2 regions of the Streptomyces sp. NBC_00876 genome follow, and region 2 is predicted to be linked to the other one. Evidence: riboswitches for the same ligand, from Rfam matches in the RefSeq annotation. Region 2 holds a riboswitch; the other holds the start of a gene.
What was found. A riboswitch is a leader RNA that binds a small molecule or an ion and turns the genes downstream of it on or off. The one in region 2 is predicted to bind glycine.
Positions count from the first base shown of each region.

Region 1 (9,445 bases), 4.8 Mb from region 2:
CGGTGTCGAGCACACTGAGCAGGACCTGACGCGCGATACGCAGCCCGTGCTGGACATCGTGCGAGCCGTCCATGTGGGGGTCGTTGACGAGCCCCTTCCAGCCGACCGTCGTACGCGGCTTCTCGAAGTACGCCCGCATGACGACGCACAGCTCGTCCCGGAACGGAGCGGCCGCGGCCGCCAGGCGCTCCGCGTACTCCCGCGCCGCACGCGGATCATGGATGGAGCACGGCCCCACGATCAGCAGGAGGCGGTCGTCCTCACCGGTCAGTACCCGGTTGGCGGCTTCGCGGCTGCTCTCCACCAGGGCTGCGTGGGACGGCGTCAGGGGGAGTTCGGCCCGCAGCGTCGCGGGCGCGATCAGCGGCTGGAAGCCGGTGACGCGGAGGTCGTTGGTCTGCGTAGGGGGGTGGGGCGGCGTTGTCATGGGGTGTTCCCGTCTCTGGTGAGGCGGCCCCGGACCTGTCCCAGGTGTGTCTCCGTGTACCAGCCGCCTCAAACGACGAAAGGCAGAGACGAATCGTCTCTGCCTTGCTGGCTCCGGATGTCCGATCGACGGTCAGCGCAAATGACCGCCGGCTCCACCCAGAGCCAGCGTAAAGCGCTGATACCAACCGAACCTCGTAGACATGTGGCGCAGCTTAGCGCAGGGAGCATGCCGGCGTGGTCAACAGTGATCTCCAGGAAACCCTTGCCGGTCTGCGCGTCCTGCAGTCCTTCGGCCGTGAGGCCGACCGTGTGCAGCGCTTCACCAGGTACAGCGCCGGCTACCGACGGGCCCGAGTGCGCGGGCAGTGGCTCATGGCCGTCTACTTCCCGTTCGTGCAACTGCTTGCCTCGTTCGCCACCATCGGCGTACTGGGCCTGGCCTCCGAACGGGTCGGGGCGGGCACGCTGACAGCAGGGGTCCTGGTCGCCTACATGCTGTACACCGACCTCCGCTATGCCGAACTCTGGCGCACCTTCATGAGCGTGTAGGCGGTGGCGGCCGAGCGCATACCGCTCCCCGGGCAGGATGCCTGTCCCGGGGGATCCGCCAGGAACTTCCCAGGGACGACCCGCCGGGCGCGGCGGACGGTCCGTGCCAGGATCGAAGGCGGGGAATCCCCGATCGGATGCGCTTTCGTCAGCACTCGATGATGTTCACCGCGAGCCCGCCCCGGGCCGTCTCCTTGTACTTGACGCTCATGTCGGCGCCCGTCTCCTTCATGGTCTTGATGACCTTGTCGAGGGAGACCTTGTGGCTGCCGTCGCCGCGCAGCGCCATCTTCGCCGCCGTGACGGCCTTGACCGCTGCCATGCCGTTGCGCTCGATGCACGGGATCTGGACGAGGCCGCCGACCGGGTCGCAGGTGAGGCCCAGGTTGTGCTCCATGCCGATCTCGGCGGCGTTCTCGACCTGCTCGGGGGTGCCGCCCAGGACCTCGGCGAGGGCGCCCGCCGCCATGGAGCAGGCGGAGCCGACCTCGCCCTGGCAGCCGACCTCGGCGCCGGAGATCGAGGCGTTCTCCTTGAACAGCATGCCGATGGCGCCGGCCGACAGCAGGAAGCGGACGATGCTGTCGTCCTTCTCCGCCTCGGTCGCGCCGCCGGCCGCGAAGTTCATGTAGTAGTGCAGCACGGCCGGGATGATGCCGGCGGCGCCGTTCGTCGGGGCGGTGACGACGCGGCCGCCCGCGGCGTTCTCCTCGTTGACCGCCATCGCGTAGAGGGTGATCCACTCCATCGCGTGGGTCTGGGGGTCGCCCTCGGCGCGCAGCTGGCGGGCGGTGTTCGCGGCGCGGCGGCGGACCTTGAGGCCGCCGGGCAGGATGCCCTCGCGGGCCATGCCGCGGGACACGCACGCCTGCATGGCGCGCCAGATGTCCAGCAGGCCGGAGCGGATCTCGTCCTCCGTGCGCCAGGCGCGCTCGTTCTCCAGCATCAGGGAGGAGATCGACAGGCCGGTTTCGCGGGCGAGCCGCAGCAGCTCGTCGCCGGTGCGGAACGGGTGCTTGAGGACCGTGTCGTCGGGCACGATCCGGTCCTCGCCCACGGCGTCCTCGTCGACGACGAAGCCGCCGCCGACCGAGTAGTACGTCTTCTCCAGGAGCAGGGCGCCCTCGTGGTCGTACGCGAAGACGGTCATGCCGTTGGCGTGGTACGGCAGCCTCTTGCGGCGGTGCAGGACCAACTGCTTGTCGGCGTCGAAGGCGATCTCGTGCATGCCGAGGAGGTTGATCCGGCCGGTGGTGCGGATCGCCTCTACCCGGTCGTCCGCCGTTTCGACGTCGACGGTACGGGGGGACTCGCCCTCCAGGCCGAGCAGGACGGCCTTGGGGGTGCCGTGGCCGTGGCCGGTGGCGCCGAGCGAACCGAAGAGCTCGGCGCGTATCGAGGCGGTGTGGGCGAGCAGGCCCTCGTTCTTCAGCCGGCGCGCGAACATACGGGCGGCGCGCATGGGGCCGACCGTATGGGAGCTGGACGGGCCGATGCCGATCGAGAACAGGTCGAAGACCGAGATGGCCACGGGGTGACTCCTAAGGGTTGGTAGACGCCGTTGTCTGCCGGGTGGTGCGGTACGGGCGGGGTGGGCCCGAAGAGCGGGGACAAAGGGGTGTCTGACTGGTCAGGGCCGGATCCCGGCCATGATCGACGGGACACCCCCCAAGGGATGGGGCACCGCGCTCACTGTTCAGTGTGCGCGGTGCCCCTCCCCAACGTGCAAATACGCAGGTCCGGACTACTTCAGGCCGGGGTACAGCGGGAACTTCCCGGCGAGCGCGACGACGCGGGCCTTCAGGTCGTCCGCGTCGTACGACGGCTTCAGGGCGGACGCGATGATCTCGGCGACCTCCGTGAAGTCCTCGGCCTGGAAACCGCGGGTGGCCAGCGCCGGCGTGCCGATCCGCAGACCCGAGGTGACCATCGGCGGCCGCGGGTCGTTGGGGATGGCGTTCCGGTTGACCGTGATGCCCAGCTCGTGGAGCCGGTCCTCGGCCTGCTGGCCGTCCAGCTCGGAGTTGCGCAGGTCCACCAGGACCAGGTGCACGTCCGTGCCGCCGGACAGGACGGAGACGCCGACCTCGGTGACGTCCGACTGCACCAGACGCTCGGCGAGGATGCGGGCGCCGTCCAGGGTGCGCTGCTGGCGCTCCTTGAACTCCTCGGTCGCCGCGACCTTGAACGAGACCGCCTTGGCCGCGATCACGTGCTCCAGCGGGCCGCCCTGCTGACCCGGGAAGACCGCCGAGTTGATCTTCTTGGCGAGCTCCTGGGTGGAGAGGATCACGCCGCCGCGCGGACCGCCGAGGGTCTTGTGCGTGGTGGTCGTGACGACGTGGGCGTGCGGCACCGGGTTGGGGTGCAGGCCCGCGGCGACCAGACCGGCGAAGTGCGCCATGTCGACCATCAGGTACGCGCCGACCTCGTCCGCGATGCGGCGGAAGGCGGCGAAGTCCAGCTGACGCGGGTACGCGGACCAGCCGGCCACGATCAGCTTCGGCTTGGACTCCTTGGCGAGGCGCTCGACCTCGGCCATGTCCACGGTGCCGGTCTCGTCGACGTGGTACGGGACCACGTTGTAGAGCTTGCCGGAGAAGTTGATCTTCATGCCGTGGGTCAGGTGACCGCCGTGGGCCAGGTTCAGGCCCATGATCGTGTCGCCCGGCTTCAGCAGCGCGAACATCGCGGCGGCGTTGGCCTGCGCACCGGAGTGCGGCTGCACGTTGGCCGCCTCGGCGCCGAAGAGCGCCTTGATGCGGTCGATCGCGATCTGCTCGACCACGTCGACGTGCTCACAGCCGCCGTAGTAGCGGCGGCCGGGGTAGCCCTCGGCGTACTTGTTGGTCAGGACGGAGCCCTGGGCCTCCATGACCGCGACCGGAGCGAAGTTCTCCGAGGCGATCATCTCGAGGGTGGACTGCTGACGGTGGAGCTCGGCGTCGACAGCGGCGGCGACGTCCGGGTCCAGCTCGTGGAGGGAGGAGTTGAGAAGCGACATCAGGTGGTCCCTTGGGTCTCAGTTACCGGAGAACTCGGTGTACTCGTCGGCGGAGAGCAGGTCCTTCGGCTCCTCCGCGACGCGTACCTTGAACAGCCAGCCGCCTTCGAACGGAGCGGAGTTCACCAGCGACGGGTCCTCCACGACGTCCTGGTTCGCGTCCGTGATCTCGCCGGTGACCGGCGAGTACAGGTCGCTGACCGACTTGGTCGACTCCAGCTCGCCGCAGGTCTCGCCCGCGGTCACCGTGTCACCGACCGCGGGGAGCTGGGCGTAGACGACGTCACCGAGCGCGTTGGCCGCGTACTCCGTGATGCCGATCGTGGCCACACCGTCCTCGACGGCCGACAGCCACTCGTGCTCCTTGCTGTACCGCAGCTGCTGGGGGTTGCTCATGACCTGAATTCTCCTGTACGCGGGGGAGTGCTGATGAACGGTGGTCTTACGGTGTGAGACAGGACTGCGTCACGTGCGCAGTACCGGATCCGCCCGGGGTGCTACTTCTGGCGCTTGTAGAACGGCAGCGCCACGACCTCGTACGGCTCGTGGCTGCCCCGGATGTCCACGCCGACGCCCGTGGTGCCGGGCGTGGCGTGTGCGGCGTCGACGTACGCCATGGCGATCGGCTTGCCGAGCGTGGGCGAGGGCGCGCCCGAGGTGACCTCGCCGATGACCTCGCCGCCGGCGACGACGGGGAATCCGGCGCGCGGGACCCGGCGGCCCTCGGCGACCAGGCCCACGAGCTTGCGGGGCGGGGCGGTCTCGGCTCGCTCGGCGGCGGCCTCCAGGGCCTTGCGGCCGACGAAGTCGCCCTCCTTCTCGAACTTCACGACCCGGCCGAGACCGGCGTCGAACGGGGTCAGCGCCGTCGTCAGCTCGTGCCCGTACAGCGGCATGCCCGCCTCCAGGCGCAGCGTGTCACGGCAGGAGAGCCCGCACGGGATCAGGCCGCGGGAGGCGCCCGCCTCGGTCAGGGCCCGCCACAGCTGCTCGGCGTGCTCGGGGGCCACGAACAGTTCGAAGCCGTCCTCGCCGGTGTAGCCGGTACGGGCGATCAGCGCGGGAACCCCGGCGACCGTGCCGGGCAGGCCGGCGTAGTACTTCAGGCCGTCCAGGTCGGCGTCGGTGACGGAGGCCAGGATGGCGGGGGACTGGGGACCCTGGACGGCGAGCAGCGCGTACGCGTCGCGGTCGTCGCGCACCTCGGCGTCGAAGCCCTCGGCGCGGGCGGTCAGGGCGTCCAGCACGATCTGGGCGTTGCCCGCGTTGGCGACGACCATGTACTCGCTCGCGCCCAGGCGGTAGACGATCAGGTCGTCCAGGATGCCGCCGTCCTCGGCACAGATCATCGTGTAGCGGGCGCGGCCCACCGAGACGGTGCCGATGTTGCCGACCAGCGCGAAGTTCAGCAGCGCCACGGCCCCGGGGCCGGTGACGGTGATCTCGCCCATGTGCGAGAGGTCGAAGAGGCCGGCCTGCGTACGGACGGCGTTGTGCTCGTCGCGCTCACTGGCGTACCGCAGCGGCATGTCCCAGCCCGCGAAGTCGGTCATGGTCGCACCCAGCGAACGGTGCAGGGCATCGAGGGCGGTGAGACGGGGGGCGGTGCTCATGGATAAGGCTCCCAGGGCATGACGACGAGGACGATCCCTCCCCATCTGTCATCGGAACCTGAGAGGTTCGCCGAGAGTCCCCGCAGGGGTTCGGCTTGCACCTTGGGTGGAGCCGCGGAGCGGCTCGCTTTTCAGATCTGCCTCATCCACGCGGTACGGGGCCTGAGAGATTCAAGGGAGGATCTTGCTCCTTCGGCGCCCGGCACGGTGGCCGGGACTCTCCCGCGCGGATTCGAACGGCCTTTATGCAGTTGACGGGGGCCATCATCGCACGCATTGCGGGAGAGTGGGGGTCCCGGTACCGATGGCCTTGTCACCCGGGATCCGGCGGGTCGGACGGTTGTGCCGCATTACCTTTTCTTTACACTTCTTGGGCAGGTGTGAGTCAGCCGACAGGGGGAGGGCGATGACGTTGCAGCGGTACGCGACGACCGCGGGGGTCGCGCACGGCGCACTGCCCGCGCAGCCGGGTGCGCCGGCCAGGGAGACGCTGGGCCCGCACGCACCCGTCGTACGGGATCTGAGGGAGCGGGCCGGGCGCAGCCCGCGGACCCTGCACTTCGCGGCGGGCGACGTGGTGGTGGTCTCCGGCCTTCCCGGCAGCGGCAAGTCGACCCTGATCAGGCGGGCCGTCGCCGCGCACGCCATCGACTCCCAGGACACCAGGGACCGCTGGGCGGCCCTGATGCCCCGGTTACTCCCCTACGCGCTCTACCGCCCGCTCGTCCGCGCGGCCCACTACTGGGGGCTCTGGCGGGTGCTGCGCTCCGGCGCCTCCGTCGTCGTCCACGACTGCGGAACCCAGGCCTGGGTGCGCGGCTGGCTGGCGCGCGACGCCCGGCGGCGCGGCCGCATCCTGCACCTCGTGCTCCTCGACGTCAGCCCGCAGACGGCGCGGGAGGGGCAGCGCGAGCGCGGGCGGGGAGTCTCCGGATACGCGTTCGCCCGGCACCGCACGGCCGTGCGGCGGCTGCTGCGCGACACCGAGGCGGGACTGCTCCCGCTCGGCTGCGCCTCGGCGGTGCTGCTGGACCGTGAGGCGGCGGGGCTGCTGGCGCGGATCACATTCGCAGACGCACAGAGTGAGGGCTGAGCGAAGGCTGTCCGATGGCTGGACAGAGGGCGTGCTGTCGGCCGGGCGCCGGGGGCGCGGGCGCTAATCTCTTGCTGCACGACATGGGGCGAGAGAGGCAGACAGTGGACATTCCGGCACCGGCCCGCACCCATCCGCAGAGCGGATGGCCGGCCAATGAGCTCGAAGAAGTGCTGAGCGCCTCGCTCGGCAGCCCGGAGGCGGGCGGCCGGCTCCTCGAGGTGATCGGCCGCAGCCACCTCTGGGTGCCCCTGCCCAACGGCGGAGGTCCGGACGCCACCGACCTCGATCTGCCGACGCTGGACATCGAGGGCGCGCCCTACGTCCCCGTCTACAGCTCCGAACATCAGTTCCTCACCTGTGTCGGCGCCCATATGTCGTTCACCGTGGCCCCCGCCCGTGAGTTCGCCCGCGGTCTGCCCCCGCAGCTCGGTCTCGCGGTGAACCCCGGCGGCGCGGTCGGCATGCCGCTGCCCCCGCCCGCCGTCGCCGAGCTCTGCCGGGCCGGACGCTCCGCACTGGACGGACCGGCCAGCGGAGGACGGGTCCGGCTGTACCAGCCGGACTGGAAGGAGGAGCCCGTCGACTTCCTCTCCGCCGCGGCCGGCGAGTTCGAGGAGAGCGGCGTCGTGCTCAGCGCCCGCCGGGCCCTGGCCAGCATCGAGGGCGGCGACCCCGTCCTCTTCGTCGGCATCGAGTTCTCGACCTGGGACGGCGCCGGGCGCAACGCCCCCATGGATGCCCTGGGCCGCGCGCTGGGCCGCGCGCAGGCGCCGTGGCCGGTCAACCTGGTGCTGCTCGACGTGGCGCAGGACCCGGTCGCCGACTGGATGCGCGCACACGTGCGGCCCTTCTACGAGCGCGCGGCCGAGTAAGGGCTGTCCCGTAATCCCCGGCGGATCGGCGCGCGGCGTCAGATGCGGTGCATCGCAAGGCGGAGGGGCGTCCGCATACTGGATGTATTCGGGCGTTCCGACAACGCGGCGAGGTGCCGTAGCTGTCGTCGTGCGCCCGCCGGGGATTAGCGGGACAGCCCTTAGCCGTCCCACGCCGCCGGGCGACAGCGCCGGTCCCCGCAGTCAAGTCCGTATCAAGACCGCCGCATAAGCTGGTTTGATGGCTGGTGCCTCGGCACCGCGCCGTACCCGAGTGCCCCGGGAGCGGCAGGCCGACACAGAGGATCGAAGAGGGGCGGGACCCAGGGTGAGTGCGTCAGGCACCGCGGCGGCCGGAAAGGTCGAGCACATGCTGCGCCAAGTCACGCCCGGGCGCTACGACGCGTACGAGGCGCTGCTCCAGGCCCTGGCGGCCGACCGCATCTGGATGCTGCTCTGGCACGGCCGGGCGGGCTCGCCCGACGCCCAGTACGGGAACATGGAGATCGACGGCCTCGGCTACGCCCCCTGTGTCACCTCCGCCCAGGAACTCTCCGCCAGCGGCTGGAGCCGCGACCACGAGGTCGTGGGGGGCCGCGACATCGCCCGCGCCCTGTTCCCCGACCGCTGGGGCATCTGGCTCAACCCGCACGCGCCCGGCGGCGGCGTCGGCATCCCCTGGCTGGACCTGCGCCGGATCGCCACCGGCCTCGACCGGATGCCCGCCGGGCCGCTGCGGATCAGCGAGCCCGCCATCGAGATCCCGCAGTTCTACGCCCAGCTCGCGCAGAACGCCCACCGCACCCCCGCGATCCGCTCGCTGCGGCGCGCCTGGGTGCAGCCCGCGCTCGGCGTCCCGTACCTCGCCATCGGCCTCGATCTGTACGACACGAGCCCGCCGTCCGTCGACGCGGTGCGGGCGATGATGCAGCAGTCCATCGGCACGGTCCCGGAGGGGCTGCCGGTCTCCACGGTCGCGATGGCCGACGAGTACGACCCGGTCGGGATGTGGCTGCGTGCCAACTCCCGGCCGTTCTACGACCGCGAGTCGCACGCCCCGGCCGGGCGCGGCGCCGTCGCTCCGGGTTACGGCTACCCGCAGGCACCCGGCCCGGCCCCGCGCGCGTACTGAGCCGGCCGGCCCCGCCGCCAAGAGCGGACAAAGGGGACCCCGTTGGGTGAGACGTCCGCTTCGCTCACCCAAATAGCCACCCAATGGCGCCTGTTGGGTGTCATGTCCGTTCTGGTGGATTAGCGCCTGAGTGGTCCGCTCACTCGATCAAGCTGTCCGGATAACGGAAGTTCACTGACCGCATCACGTTTGAGCAAACATTCCCCGCCAGGTCTGGCGGGTGATCGCGGCTGCGTTGAAGACTCCCCGCTAGTAGGGATCGTCGGCCCTTTGTACAAGGTTGCCCCGACAGTCATTCCGCAGACGCATTCGTCTCACCGAACCACCGAACACATCAGCCGCAGTAAGCGCCGCGGCTGACACGCGCCAGGCCGTCACCGCGGCGAGTAGGGGCCGGCCACCGCCGGCGGGAGGGGTCAGAGGCACTGTGACCGCACCGATCGAGACCACCGGTTCGGCTGCCCAGGCGCAGCCGGAGGCAGTACTCACGGGAGTCAAACAGAGCCAGATCGAGGGCCGTTCGCTCGGACGGATCGCCTGGACGCGCTTCAAGCGCGACAAGGTGGCAGTGGCCGGCGGCATCGTTGTCATCCTGCTGATCCTGCTCGCCGTGCTCTCCAAGCCGATCCAGGCCGTCTTCGGCCTGGACCCCAACGAGTTCCACCAGGACCTCATCGACCCCGCACTGCTCGCCCCCAAGGGCGACTGGGGCGGCATCAGCTGGAGCCATCCGCTCGGCGTCGAGCCGCA
Region 1 is NZ_CP108800.1:5,977,367-5,986,811, forward strand. It holds gene OG782_RS26455 (3-deoxy-7-phosphoheptulonate synthase) at 1-427, opposite strand, end outside; gene OG782_RS26460 (ABC transporter transmembrane domain-containing protein) at 664-978, shown strand; gene OG782_RS26465 (L-serine ammonia-lyase) at 1,127-2,509, opposite strand; gene glyA (serine hydroxymethyltransferase) at 2,723-3,982, opposite strand; gene gcvH (glycine cleavage system protein GcvH) at 4,001-4,378, opposite strand; gene gcvT (glycine cleavage system aminomethyltransferase GcvT) at 4,480-5,595, opposite strand; glycine riboswitch at 5,737-5,830, opposite strand; gene OG782_RS26485 (AAA family ATPase) at 6,002-6,688, shown strand; gene OG782_RS26490 (enhanced serine sensitivity protein SseB) at 6,793-7,563, shown strand; gene OG782_RS26495 (enhanced serine sensitivity protein SseB C-terminal domain-containing protein) at 7,892-8,695, shown strand; gene OG782_RS26500 (ABC transporter permease) at 9,123-9,445, shown strand, end outside.
Region 1: another riboswitch for glycine. It lies ahead of gcvT (glycine cleavage system aminomethyltransferase GcvT); the one in region 2 lies ahead of gcvP (aminomethyl-transferring glycine dehydrogenase).

Region 2 (9,445 bases):
GCGCAGTTTCCCCGTTCGGGCGCCGGTAAAGCACCGGCAGGTTTCGGCCTACCGCGTCGCGGGAAAAACCCGAGGCGGTGGCTGCGCCGCTCGCACCGAATCAGCGTAATCTCCGCATAATTGAGTCCGAATACAGCCTTGTCGGCAATAGCTGCGGCGGCTAGTGGAAACACCGCGTGAACACGTGTCGTATAAACTCCGCGGACGAGGCAGAGAGTTGACGCACCGGCCCAGTCACCGGCCTCCTCTGGCCCCGCACGCCGACAGCGCCGTCTGCACCCGCCCACGCACCACCGTGTCTCCGAAGTGAGAGGCGACCCACTATGCCGCTGCATGTTCCCCCGGCTCCCGCGCCCGCTCTGCGAAGCGTTCTCGCGGCGCTCGGTTCACCCACCGCGGTCCGCGAGGCCCGAACGCCCGCCCTGCGGTCCGCCCAGGGACCTCTGAGCCCCGAACACCCGCTCCCCGTCCATGTGCTGGACCTCGTCCCGGGCGGGCTGTCACCCACCACCAGGCTCGCGGCCTGGCGCTTCCAGATCCGCAGCACGGAGCGGGCGGTCGCGGCGGCGGACACCATGCTCACCCCGGACGGCTGGACGTTCTCGCACTTCTTCGAGGGCCCGTACATCGCCTCGACCGAACTGGCCCTGCGCCAGGCCGAAGCCACGAGCTCGCACTACCAGCCGAGGCTGCTGTCCATCCCCGACCTCTACATGCTGGCCCTGTGGCTGCACGGGGACACCGGGGCCGACGCGTCCGGCGGGTCCCCCGCACCGGCCGATCTGCTCGTACCGCTGGCTCCCGCCCCACCGGGTATCGCGGCACACCGTCCGCACCGGGTCGCCGACCTGCTCCCCGTGATCGCCACCCGCATCACACCCGGCCCCGGCCCCCTGCTCGGCTCCCCGGCCTGAAGTCCGGCCGCCCCCCACTTGCGCGCACAGTGCCCCGCCGCCGGTTCCGGTGGCGGGGCACAGTGCGCCGGAGCCCGCGCGAGCGCTCACGCCCCATCCGGACTAGTCCTATCCGGCCACCCCGAACCACCCGAAGGGACAGTGCAGTTGCGTTGAACCGTCCGGCCGGGTGATGCGTCATGGGAGGAGAAGAAGCGCTGCTGCGAAATCCCTGCGGATTGACGCCCGTAGGGCAACACTGGGACCGGACCGATCGATACGGGGGCGGCCATGAACACCTCGTCAAGCCGCAGGACATTCAACTCTACGCAGCGAAAGAACCCATCCATGTGCCAGCACCAGCCACCCTGCCCGACAGCCGACTCAGCCGACCGGGAAGCCGCCCGCCAGGTGGCGCACCATCCGGAACAGGGCTGGAGCCTGCTGTGCAACGGCGTCCTGCTCTTCGAGGACACCGGTGAGCTGCTCCCGGACGGGCAGATCATCGCCCCGCACCGGCCGCCGGCGACGAAGCGGGTGATGAAGGCCGCCTGACAGCGGCCCGGTACGGAAGAGGGGCCGGCCCGGAGAAGTCTCCGCACCGGCCCCGACGCATGTCCGCGTCCTGCTTCGGCCTCAGTTGTCGTACTCGTCCAGCGGCGGGCAGGAGCAGACGAGGTTACGGTCACCGAACGCACCGTCGATCCGGCGCACCGGCGGCCAGTACTTGTCGGCGGCCGAGACCCCGGCCGGGAAGACCGCCACCTCACGGCTGTAGCCGTGATCCCAGTCGCCGCCCAGGGCGGCCGCGGTGTGCGGGGCGTTGCTCAGCGGGTTGTCGTCCGCGCTCCACTCACCGGAGGCGACCTTCTCGATCTCGCCGCGAATGGCGATCATCGTGTCGCAGAACCGGTCCAGCTCGGCGAGGTCCTCGCTCTCGGTCGGCTCGATCATCAGCGTCCCCGCGACCGGGAACGACATGGTCGGCGAGTGGAAGCCGTAGTCGATGAGCCGCTTGGCCACATCGTCGATGCTGACACCGGTCGCCCTGGAGATCGGCCGCAGGTCCACGATGCACTCGTGCGCGACCAGTCCGGCCGGGCCGTTGTACAGGATCGGGTAGTGCGGTTCCAGGCGCTTGGCGACGTAGTTCGCGGCGAGTACGGCGACCTGCGTCGCACGCTTCAGACCCTCGCCACCCATCAGGCGTACGTACGACCAGGAGATCGGCAGGATGCCGGCCGAGCCCCACGGGGCCGCCGAGATCGGTCCGACACCGGTCTTGGGACCGGCTGCGGGCTGCAGCGGGTGGTTCGGCAGGTACGGCGCCAGATGGGCGCGCACGCCGACGGGACCGACACCGGGGCCACCGCCGCCGTGCGGGATGCAGAAGGTCTTGTGCAGGTTCAGGTGCGAGACATCGCCGCCGAAGTGACCCGGCTTGGCCAGGCCCACCAGCGCGTTGAGGTTGGCCCCGTCGACGTACACCTGACCGCCGGCGTCGTGCACCTCGGCGCAGATGTCGGCGACGTGCTCCTCGAAGACACCGTGCGTCGACGGGTAGGTGATCATCAGCACGGCGAGCTCGTCGCGGTGCTGTGCGATCTTGGCCCGCAGGTCCTCGACGTCGACCTCGCCGTCGTCGGCGGTCTTCACCACGACGACCTTCATGCCGGCCATCACGGCGCTCGCCGCGTTGGTTCCGTGGGCGGAGGACGGAATCAGGCAGACGGTCCGGCCCTCGTCGCCATTGGCACGGTGGTACGCGCGAACGGCCAGCAGCCCCGCGAACTCGCCCTGCGAGCCGGCATTGGGCTGAATGGAGACCGCGTCGTAGCCGGTGACCTCGGCAAGGCGCTCCTCCAGCTCACGGATGAGCGTCAGGAAGCCCTCGGCCTGCTCGGCCGGTGCGAACGGGTGCAGCGCACCGAACTCGGGCCAGGTGATCGACTCCATCTCGGCGGTCGCGTTCAGCTTCATGGTGCAGGAGCCGAGCGGGATCATGCCGCGGTCCAGCGCGTAGTCGCGGTCGGCGAGCCTGCGCAGGTAGCGCAGCATCGCGGTCTCGGAACGGTGCTGGCGGAAGACCGGGTGGGTCAGGATCGAGTCCGTGCGCAGCAGCCCCTCGGGCAGCGCGTCGACGGTCGTGGCGTCCAGCGCCTCGATGTCGCCGCCGGCACCGAAGGCCGCCCAGACAGCCTCGACCTGCGTACGGGTGGTGGTCTCGTCACAGGCGAGCGAGACGAGGTCGGCGTCGACGAGCCGCAGGTTCACCCCACGGGCGCGGGCGTCGGCGACGACCTCGGCGGCCCTGCCCGGGACGCGGACGGTGAGCGTGTCGAAGTGGGCGCCGGTCACCACGTCGATCCCCGCGGCGCGCAGGCCCTCGGCGAGGATAGCGGCGTAGCGGTGGGTGCGCTGCGCGATCGTCCGCAGCCCCTCGGAGCCGTGGTAGACGGCGTACATGCCGGCCATCACCGCGAGCAGCACCTGAGCGGTACAGATGTTGCTCGTGGCCTTCTCGCGGCGGATGTGCTGCTCGCGGGTCTGCAGGGCCAGCCGGTAGGCCTTGTTCCCGTCCGCGTCCACGGAGACGCCGACCAGGCGGCCCGGCAGGCTGCGGGCGAACTTCTCGCGCACGGCCATGAAGCCCGCGTGCGGTCCGCCGAAGCCCATCGGCACGCCGAACCGCTGCGTGGTTCCTACGGCGATGTCCGCGCCCAGGTCGCCGGGCGAGGTGAGCAGGGTGAGCGCCAGCAGATCGGCGGCCACGGTGACGATGGCGCCGAGCTCGTGGGCCTGCTCGATGACGGGCTTGATGTCCCGCACGGCTCCGGAGGCGCCCGGGTACTGCAACAGCACGCCGAAGACGCCGCGCTCGGCGATCCCGGCCGGGATGCCTTCGCTGAGGTCGGCGACGACGACCTCGACCCCGGTCGGCTCGGCACGCGTCTCTATGACGGCGACGGTCTGCGGCAGGGTGTCCACGTCGACGAGGAAGACCCCGTTCCTGACCTTGCCGACGCGCCGCGCGAGCGCCATGGCCTCGGCGGCGGCGGTGCCCTCGTCGAGGAGCGAGGCTCCGGAGGTGGGCAGCCCGGTCAGCTCGGCGACCATCGTCTGGAAGTTCAGAAGGGCTTCGAGGCGGCCCTGGGAGATCTCCGGCTGGTACGGCGTGTAGGCCGTGTACCAGGCGGGGTTCTCCATCACGTTGCGCAGGATCACCGGCGGGGTGAACGTGCCGTAGTAGCCGAGCCCGATCATCGGGGCCAGGACCTGGTTGCGGTCGGCGAGCAGCCGCAGCTCGGCCAGTACCTCGGCCTCGGTGCGGGCCGACGGCAGCTGCAGCGCCTCCGCGCTCCTGATCGCATCGGGCACGGCGGCCGCGGTGAGCTCGTCGAGCGAGCCGTAACCGACCTGGGCGAGCATCTTCTCCTGCGCCGCGGCGTCAGGACCGATGTGACGCTGCTCGAACGGGATTCCCTGTTCCAGCTGGGAGAGCGAAGTGCGACGGGGGGTCATGATGGAGGCCTCCTGGTCTGTCACGACCTGCGAGGGGCACCACGGCGCGGGGTGCCCGAACGGCCTCCCCCTCTGTCATCTCAACCTGAGAGCTTCACCGGCACCCAGCGGGCACCGGCTTTCACCGTCGGTGAGGGAGAGGTCCGCCCGGCCGATGGCCGCGCGAAACCCGCCCTGCTTTCCAGAGTGACCTCGTCCATGCGGTACGGGGGCCTGAGAGATTCCGGGGAGGATTTGCTCCTTCGGCGCCTCCGGATCTGCTCCGGAGGACTCTCCCGCACGGGGTCAGCAGCCATGGCCAGCCTACCAGCGGCGATCCCGGCAGAGTTTCTCGAGTGGCCGATGCCACGGATCTGCACTTCTGTAGTGCCTGTGCAGTAGCCGCGACCAGTGGGAGGGACCGTGCAGACGGACATCGATCCGCGCAGTCTGATCGGCCGCAAGGCGTTCGACCGCAAGGGCACCAAGATCGGCACCGTCGACGAGGTGTACCTCGACGACGCGACCGGTGTGCCCGAGTGGGCGGCCGTACGGACCGGACTGTTCAGCCGCGACGCCTTCGTGCCGCTGGAGCCCAGCGAATTCGTCGAGGACGCGCTGCGCATCCCCTTCGACCGTGCGCTGATCAAGGACGCGCCCGACTTCGGGGTGGGCCGCCATCTCTCGCCGGAGCAGGAGCTCCAGCTCTACCGGCACTACGGTCTGGACTCGGCGCCCGGGGAGACAGGCCCGGACCGCGACTTCGGCAGACTCGCCGGCCAGGACGAGTAGTCCACGGGGTTGCGCACCAGCGGCAGCGGATCGGCCGGCTGCAGATCCGGATCGTCGATACGGAACGTACGCACCCGGCCGGGGGCCGATTCGGGCTCCTCGAACCGCACGGTCACCCGGCCGACCCCGCTCCCCTGCACCCAGCCATGGCCGAAGCCGCTGTGCCGCACGTCGTGCCCGGCCGGCCAGCGCCGGGCGGCCAACTGCTCGGCACTCTCCTGCTCCGGCCCCTCGTCCGCCGTCCCGGCCTCGTCCGCATCGGCGTCCGCGACCGACTGGGCCGCGTCCGTGAGCCCGGACGCCGCCCGTTCACCGGCGGCCTGCGCGAACAGATCCTCCTGGGTGTAGTCGGCGAGCCCGGTGACGCCGACGCCGAGGAGCCGCACTCCCCCGGTGGTGTCCACGGACTCCAGGAGCCGCGCAGCGGCCTCCCTGACCACCGTGGGGTCGTCGGTGGGCCCGCGCAGCGTCTCGGACCGGGTGAGGGTAGAGAAGTCGTACCTGCGGACTTTCAGTACGACGGTGCGCCCCGACCGCTCCGCGCCCCTCAGCCGCTGGACGCACCGGTCCGCCAGCCGCTCCACCTCGGTCCTGACCCGGACCCGGTCGTGCAGGTCCGTGTCGAAGGTGTCCTCGACGGAGACCGACTTGGCGTCGCGCTCGGCGACCACGGGCCGGTCGTCGTAGCCGAACGCCATACGGTGCAGGGCGCCGCCGTGCGCCTTGCCCAGCAGCCGTACGAGCTCCGCCTCACCCGCTTCGGCCAGGTCGTTCACCGTGGTCATGCCGGCGCGGCGGAGGTGGTCCGCGGTGGCGGGCCCGACGCCCGGCAGCGTACGTACCGGCATGGGGGCGAGCAGCTCACGCTCGGTGCCCGGTTCGATCAGCAGGATCCCGTCGGGTTTCGCCTCCTCCGAGGCGATCTTGGCCAGCATCTTGGAGCCCGCGAGTCCGACGGAGCCGCTGAGCCCGGTGACCGCCTCGATCGCACCCCGTAGCTGCGCACCGATCTCGAGGGCCGAGGCCGTGTCGTCCGCGGTCCCGCCCGCCTCCAGGTCGACGAACGCCTCGTCCAGGCTGAGCGGCTCCACCAGCGGCGAGAGCCGGCCCAGCAGCTCCATCACCTGGTCGCTCACGGTCCGGTACAGCGTGAAGCGTGGCACCAGATAGGCGGCGTTCGGCGCCAGCCGCCTGGCCTGCGCCATGGGCATGGCCGAGTGCACCCCGAAACGCCTGGCCTCGTACGAGGCGGTGGCGACGACGCCCCGGGGCCCCAGCCCGCCCACCACGACCGGCTTGCCGCGCAGACTCGGCTTCGCCGCCTGCTCCGCAGAGGCGTAGAAGGCATCCATGTCCAGATGCAGGATGGTGGGCGCGGCTCTCACATCAATCGATGCTGCCCTATGGCACTGACAATCGCCGTGCCGCAGGGCCGCGCTCCGGAGCCCCGGGGCGCGGCCTCGTTCCCACGGGGTCAGCCGGCCCGGTTGCGTCGCCGGGCGAGCTCGTCGGCCGGATTGTTCCCGATGAGCGTCTCTCCGGTGTCCACGCGCTCCCCGTGGAGCTGGGAGAGTGCGGCGTCCACGTCCCGCCACACCACCCCGACGGCGATACCGAAGACGCCCTGACCCCCTTGGAGCAGGTCGACGACCTCGGCGGGCGAGGAGCACTCGTAGACCGTTGCCCCGTCGCTCATCAGCGTCATGCGTTCCAGATCCTGGAATCCGCGGGCCCGCAGATGCTGGACCGTGGTGCGGATGTTCTGGAGCGCCACTCCCGTGTCCAGGAAGCGCTTCACAATCTTCAGCAGGACGACGTCCCGGAAGCTGTAGAGCCGCTGTGTGCCCGACCCGTAGGCCGGACGTACGCTCGGCTCGACAAGGCCCGTCCGGGCCCAGTAGTCGAGCTGCCGGTAGGTGATCCCCGCCGCCGCGCATGCCGTCGGCCCGCGATAGCCGATGTCCTTGGCCGATGCCACGCCGTCCCCCGCCACCGCAGCCGGCGCAGCCGGTTGCCTGATGGTGTGGCCGGCTGTACTCCCCTGCTGCGAATACGGCCCACCCGCTGCCGTACCGTCGCCGCTGCTTCTCACGCCGACCTCCGTCCTTGACCTGCCCACTCGAAGGTAGGCAGTCACCCGGGGTGCGTCAACGATCGCCACACTCGGCACGCCGAGTGATAATCACCCTGAGGGTGGTTTCCCGTGACCCGTGGCCGGGAAAGGCTTTTCGGATACGCAGCCGGCGCCACCTCACAACGTCACTGGCTGTTGTTCGTACCGAAGTCCTCCGGCGAGATCTGGTCGAGGAACTCGCGGAACTTCTCCACCTCGTCCTCCTGCTCGTCGGGGATCGCGATTCCCGCGTCGTCGAGCACCCCGTCACTGCCGTAGATCGGCGTTCCGGTGCGCAGGGCGAGCGCTATGGCATCGGAAGGCCGTGCGCTCACCTCGACCCCGCTGGCGAAGACCAGCTCCGCGTAGAAGACCCCTTCGCGGAGGTCCGTGATACGGACCTCGGTGAGCTCCTGGCCGACGGCCTCGAGCACATCCTTGAAGAGATCATGGGTCAGCGGCCTGGCCGGAGCCATGCCCTGCTGAGCGAAGGCGATCGCAGTCGCCTCACCAGGACCGATCCAAATGGGGAGGTACCGGTCGCCTCCCACTTCACGCAGGAGCACGATCGGTTGGTTGGAGGGCATTTCCACCCGGACACCCACAACGTCGAGCTCGTTCACACAGCAACCCTAGGACGTGCTCGGCAGGTTTGGGTAGTCGGGCTCCATCCGCATCAGCGGAGACGGATCTGCAGAGCGGTGTGCACGAGGGCCGAATGCAGCCGTACGGAGAGCTCCGCGAGCTCTCTCGCGGTGGCCTCGGCATGTGCCCTGGTCTGCGGATTCCGGTGCCGGCGCAGGGGCGCGACCACTTGCTCGATCAGCCCGGCCTCGCGGTCCGCGGCCGCCCGCATCGCACGCAGATGACGTGGCTCCAAACCGAATCGGCCCAGATCCGCCACAAGTCTGGCGACGGTGACCGTCTCGGCGTCGTAGCCGCCCTCGGCCGCCGGCGCCACGAGGCCATAGGACTCCCAGGCATCGAGGTCACTCTCGGTCACCTCTGCGGCGGCGAGGAGCTCGGCGCGGCCGATACGGCCCACCGTGGCCCGTCCGGGCCCGCCGGCCCAGCTGCCGTCCGGCAGGTCCCGCTCCCCCTCCTGGGACGGCAGGGCGACCTGCTCGCCCCGCGCGAGGGCCTCCAGGTGCTCCCGGATGACCTTCAGCGGAAGATAGTGGTCCCGCTGCATCCGCAGGACCTGAGCAAGCCGCTCGACGTCGTCGGGACGGAACTTCCGGTATCCGGAAGGTGTCCGCTGCGGCTCGACGAGCCCTTCGGCCTCCAGGAAGCGGATCTTGGAGATGGTGACTTCGGGGAACTCGTCCCGCAGCTGCAGGAGCACCGTGCCGATGCTCATCGGACGGTCGTCGGCGGTGGCGGTGCCGTGTCCGGCACCGCCCGTCGGTGTTCTCAGCATGGACCTTCCCTGGGAGTCCCCCCGGCGGAGCCGGGGGGCGGGTCAGATGCCGCGCTGGCTTGCGTAGAAGACCAGCCGGTACTTGCCGATCTGCACTTCGTCGCCATTGGAAAGGGCGACGGAGTCGATGCGCTCACGATTGACGTAGGTGCCGTTGAGGCTGCCCACATCCCCGACCGTGAAGCTGCCGTCGGGGCTCCGGCGGAACTCCACGTGGCGACGCGACACCGTCACGTCGTCGAGGAAGATGTCGCTCTGCGGGTGGCGGCCGGCCGTGGTCAGCTCCCCGTCCAGCAGGAAACGGCTGCCGGAGTTCGGACCGCGCCGCACCACCAGGAGCGCCGAGCCGAGCGGCAGCGCGTCCACGGCGGCCTGAGCCTCCGGGGAGAGCGAAGGAACGGACGTCTGGCCGGTCGCCTCCGCCTCGTAGGCCTCGAGGCCCGAGATGGAGATGGTCGACGTCGTCTCCGACGCACGCTCCGGAATCCCGCCCCTGAGCGGCGCACCGCAGTTGGAGCAGAAACGGCTGGCTTCGGCGTTGCGATGCCCGCACCTCGTACAGACCGGCATGGACGAAGCCTCCTGCCTCGGGGCGAACCCTCCACCCGTACTTGAGGTTGACGGTTCTCCGAAACCTATGCGGCCGGGACCGGCAGGGTCAACAGACGACGCGCCGGAACCACCCGAATTGTCACCCCCCGAACCTGCCACCTGATCGCGGAAGAG
Region 2 is NZ_CP108800.1:1,217,091-1,226,535, forward strand. It holds gene OG782_RS05300 (hypothetical protein) at 324-914, shown strand; gene OG782_RS05305 (DUF5999 family protein) at 1,242-1,448, shown strand; gene gcvP (aminomethyl-transferring glycine dehydrogenase) at 1,530-4,415, opposite strand; glycine riboswitch at 4,607-4,703, opposite strand; gene OG782_RS05315 (PRC-barrel domain-containing protein) at 4,818-5,186, shown strand; gene OG782_RS05320 (DNA polymerase IV) at 5,111-6,571, opposite strand; gene OG782_RS05325 (MerR family transcriptional regulator) at 6,661-7,278, opposite strand; gene OG782_RS05330 (bifunctional nuclease family protein) at 7,446-7,922, opposite strand; gene OG782_RS05335 (MerR family transcriptional regulator) at 7,976-8,719, opposite strand; gene OG782_RS05340 (FHA domain-containing protein) at 8,762-9,445, opposite strand, start outside.